Regions from separate parts of the Shewanella sp. Isolate8 genome, predicted to be linked through region 1. Evidence: predicted binding sites of a transcription regulator. Region 1 holds the regulator's gene; the other holds the start of a gene.
The links. The regulator FliA, encoded in region 1, starts transcription of late flagellar genes. The targets are predictions, from matches to a motif close to CTAAAGNTNNNNNNNNNNNNGCCGATA.
Positions count from the first base shown of each region.

Region 2: a site for FliA is predicted at 1,230-1,256, ahead of L1D43_RS07950 (VC2046/SO_2500 family protein). Genes of this name have one in related genera too.

Region 1 is NZ_JAKEVI010000001.1:982,502-984,890, forward strand. It holds gene L1D43_RS04260 (MinD/ParA family protein) at 1-806, shown strand, start outside; gene L1D43_RS04265 (RNA polymerase sigma factor FliA) at 799-1,518, shown strand; gene cheY (chemotaxis response regulator CheY) at 1,561-1,944, shown strand; gene L1D43_RS04275 (protein phosphatase CheZ) at 1,958-2,389, shown strand, end outside.
Region 2 is NZ_JAKEVI010000001.1:1,802,368-1,804,756, forward strand. It holds gene L1D43_RS07940 (EAL domain-containing protein) at 1-187, opposite strand, end outside; gene L1D43_RS07945 (DUF406 family protein) at 347-634, opposite strand; gene L1D43_RS07950 (VC2046/SO_2500 family protein) at 707-1,195, opposite strand; tRNA gene L1D43_RS07955 (tRNA-Tyr) at 1,321-1,405, shown strand; tRNA gene L1D43_RS07960 (tRNA-Tyr) at 1,437-1,521, shown strand; tRNA gene L1D43_RS07965 (tRNA-Tyr) at 1,565-1,649, shown strand; gene L1D43_RS07970 (PLP-dependent cysteine synthase family protein) at 1,932-2,389, shown strand, end outside.

The sequences.
Region 1 (2,389 bases):
CCGGTGGTAAAGGTGGCGTAGGTAAAACCAGCGTATCGATCAATACCGCCGTCTCCCTGGCCGAGAAGGGCAAGCGAGTGCTTGTGCTCGATGCCGACTTGGGTCTAGCCAACGTCGATGTCATGTTGGGCCTAAGGGCTGAGCGCAATCTGTCCCACGTATTATCCGGTGAGGCCGACCTTGACGAGATCATCGTTCGTGGTCCAAAGGGTATAGGCATTATTCCAGCCACTTCCGGTACCCAGGCCATGGTGGAGCTGACACCTGCGCAGCATGCCGGCCTAATCCGCGCCTTCAGTGAGATGAAGACCCAGTTTGATATCTTGGTCGTGGATACCGCTGCCGGTATCTCGGACATGGTGCTCAGTTTCTCTCGCGCCTCGCAAGATGTCTTGGTGGTGGTCTGTGATGAGCCGACCTCTATTACCGATGCCTATGCTTTAATTAAGATTCTGAGCCGCGAGCACGGCGTATTCAGATTTAAGATTGTGGCCAACATGGTCAGAAGTTTGCGAGAAGGGATGGAGTTGTTTGCTAAACTTAGCAAGGTAACCGACCGTTTTCTCGATGTGGCCTTGGAGCTGGTTGCGACTATCCCATTCGATGAAAACCTTCGTAAGTCAGTTCGTAAACAAAAGTTGATCGTCGAGGCGTTTCCTAAGTCGCCGGCGTCGATTGCTTATCATGGTTTGGCTAATAAGATCATTAGCTGGCCAGTGCCACAACAGCCGGGCGGCCACCTAGAGTTCTTTGTGGAACGTTTGGTACAACGTCCAGAATATCAAGAGGATCGTACGAGTGAGTAAAGCCGCTGCGTATACTTGTTTAGATAACAAAGCTTCTATTGTCGAACAGTATGCACCGTTGGTTAAAAGGATTGCTCACCATTTACTTGCTCGTCTGCCCGCCTCGGTGCAATTGGATGATCTGTTACAAGCAGGTATGATGGGCCTGCTCGAAGCCTCGGCCAAGTTCGACGGCAGCAAGGGGGCTAAGTTTGAAACCTTTGCCGGAATACGCATTCGTGGCTCTATGCTCGACGAGATCCGCCGTGGCGACTGGGTACCCAGGTCGGTTCACCGCAATCAACGCCGCATAGCACAGGTGATTGACGAGCTAGAACAAGAACTTGGACGTGACGCAAAAGACAATGAAATTGCGGATCGACTTGATATGCCGCTCGATGAGTACCATCATATTCTTAATGATGTTTCAGTCGGGAAAGTAGTTGGAATTGAAGATCTTGGCGTATCGGTCGATGTAGTAAGACAGGAAGATGATCACCAGGACGACGCATTTGAATCTCTGGCAGAGACACAGTTTCATGAGGCCCTCGTGGAAGCGATTAAATTACTGCCAGAAAGAGATGGATTAGTTTTGTCGTTATATTATGACGAAGCATTAAATTTAAAAGAGATCGGTGCCGTACTTGATGTCAGCGAATCCCGAGTAAGCCAGATACACAGCCAGGCGATGCTCAGACTCAAAGCGAAACTCAAGCATTGGACCAAAATATAACGATTACATGAGCAATATAAAAACAGCTCCGCGGAGGAAACCTTGGACAAGAATATGAAGATTCTCGTTGTTGACGATTTCTCAACAATGAGACGCATCATCAAGAACTTGTTGAGAGACTTGGGTTTTAATAACACTCAGGAAGCAGATGACGGTTCGACAGCCTTGCCTATGTTGCAAAAAGGCGATTTTGATTTTGTCGTGACCGATTGGAATATGCCTGGGATGCAGGGGATCGACCTATTAAAGGCTATCCGTGCCGATGACAACCTGAAACACATTCCTGTGTTGATGGTGACTGCGGAAGCGAAAAGGGAACAGATCATCGCAGCGGCCCAGGCCGGCGTGAATGGCTATGTGGTGAAACCTTTTACTGCGGCGACATTGAAAGAGAAGTTAGACAAAATTTTCGAACGACTCGGTTAATCAAGGTTGAGCTATGCAGGCAGAAACTTCAGGGCTGATCAATTTAGCACAGGCCAAGCAACTCGTTGATCTACTCGAGGCTGGCCAACAAGAGCAGGCCGATGAGCTAATTCGCGACATCGCCAGCCCGATTCAGAAAGAGCTGTTTGACGAGGTGGGTCGCCTTACCCGTCAGCTTCACAGTGCGATAGTGGATTTTCAGGTGGACGGTCGCCTCGTGGAGCTGGCCAATAGCGAAATTCCCGATGCCAAAGAGCGCCTCAATTATGTCATCGACATGACGGAGCAGGCGGCAAACAAGACCATGGACGCCGTCGAAGAATCTCTGCCGCTTGCAGATGCGCTAACCGCAAACGTACAGGCCGTAAAGCCTTCCTGGGATCGTCTGATGAGACGCGATATTCAGCTGCACGAATTTAAGGCGCTATGCCATGACGTTCAGCAA
Region 2 (2,389 bases), 820 kb from region 1:
AACTTGTATGAGCGATGAGCTCACAAGCCTGGCTACCGGAAAACAGACAAACACCTATGTTGTCGACCTCGAGGGACTGACTGAGCAGATCGCAGGCAAGCTCGGCCGTCTCTTTAAACAGGCCTTCTTGTTTTTGCGTCGAATTGACTATGGTTTCAAGCAGATGTTGAAATTGGCGCTTGGTCATAAAATCCTACTGCCGATAACCTTCTGCCGATAAAAGGTTACCGAGGTAAAAACCGCCAAAGGCGGTAACAACATAGATGTTATTGTTATTATTAAATGTTCAATTTGTGCACATTACACGAATAACTCGCTAATTAGCAAGCTAATATCGACGGCGCTGCTAGAGACCGTGTTCGAGTTGGAAGATCATCTTCTCGGCGCTGTAGCCAAAGGTGAGGCGCAGCTCCTGGCCACCTTCTACTGCCTTAATCTCACTCTCAACACCCTCGAAACGCTGCTTAGCCGCCTGTGCCATGGCTTGCAACTCGCTTTGGGCGTTGTCTCCATCACGTACCAGAGTCAGCACGGTATCAAACTCATCGATCACGGCACCGATATCGGCATAGCTGCCACAATCGTTACAGGTATCGTTTACCAACTCTGATTGACCCTCTTGAATCTTTTTCATTTTGACCCTTAACCTTTTAACTGAAAATGCTCATAGCTATATATAGCAAAAGCCGAGCTACCGCACTTAAAACTAAGCCAAAATGTCTCCTAACGCACGTTGCCTGACGATCTGCTCGGTAAAATGTGGTAATTCCAAACTAGGTGCGTCGGCATCGAGTTCATTGTGAAAACGCGCCAGGGTGATGGGATCGCAGTTAGCCAGCACCTCTTGCATCGCCAAAGGGTCCCGTCCTCTGTGGACTAAGGGTTCGGGACTCAGGTATTGCTGCAGATGAAAGCCGCTTAGCCCTGCCTGGTGAAACTGCTCGCTGTTATCTCTGTCTTCACCCAGCTGCAGTGCGCTGGTCAGCGCCTGTGGCTCGGGTAACTCAAATTGACGCTTGAGCTTTGTCTCAACATCGCTTGGCTCCTGATCCAGATGAAACTGCGCCATATCTCTAGCATCGTTTGACAACATGGCCAGCAGCAGACCAAATTCTCCCCGGCGATGATCCACTATCGCCTGGTTGAGTCGGGTCCCTAATTGATTCTCGTTGATGATCAACTGACTAGTTCGCATAAAAAAACATCAATAAAACAGCTCGTTGCTATTTAATCGACCGCTTGCGCCATAACTTTAGTAATTATTTTAAATTGGGGCTTTACAGCGCCAAGGATTCTGACTACTATTGCCGCCGCAATTGAGGAGGGGTTCCCGAGTGGCCAAAGGGATCAGACTGTAAATCTGACGGCTCAGCCTTCGAAGGTTCGAATCCTTCTCCCTCCACCATTTGCCTACAATGTAATAAAGAGATACTCGTGGAGGGGTTCCCGAGTGGCCAAAGGGATCAGACTGTAAATCTGACGGCTCAGCCTTCGAAGGTTCGAATCCTTCTCCCTCCACCATCTTTATCTCGTTATTATCTTGTGCTGCTGTACCAAAAAATATGGAGGGGTTCCCGAGTGGCCAAAGGGATCAGACTGTAAATCTGACGGCTCAGCCTTCGAAGGTTCGAATCCTTCTCCCTCCACCATTTTTTCTCTCGCATTATTTGCGCATCATTTAGTTCCTAAATTCAAACACTTCGCTTCATCTTTGTAATCATTTTGATGATATTATGCCCTTAGTTAATGCCTTGATTCGATGACTGATACTTAGTCCTTTAATTAGTGGATCATTCTTTCAGCCTCCCAAAATTTTCCTCCACGGCCAGCACTCCCTGTTATCCGTCGCATTTATTTTCGATTTTCCTTTTCGTTATAATTTATTTCGTTAAGCTATAACGACTATCCGCTCGATAACCTTAGGAGCCACAATGAATCAATCTTGGGTCAACCAGGCCATCGCCAAGATCGAGGCAGACTATCAACGCAGTGCAGACACCCATCTGATCAAGCTGGAACTGCCTATGCTGCCCGGCATCGATATCTACCTAAAAGATGAAAGCACCCATCCCACCGGCAGCCTTAAGCACCGCCTGGCGAGATCTCTGTTTCTCTACGCCCTGTGTAACGGTTGGATCACCCAAGATACGCCCATCATAGAATCCTCCTCGGGCAGCACAGCCGTGTCCGAGGCCTACTTTGCACGTCTGCTTGGCCTGCCCTTTATTGCTGTCATGCCCGCCTCTACCGCCAAGAAGAAGATACAACAGATAGAGTTCTATGGCGGCCGTTGCCACTTCGTCGACCATTCGAGTGAGATATACGCCGAATCACAACGGCTGGCCGACGAGCTGTCGGGCCACTATATGGACCAATTTACCTACGCCGA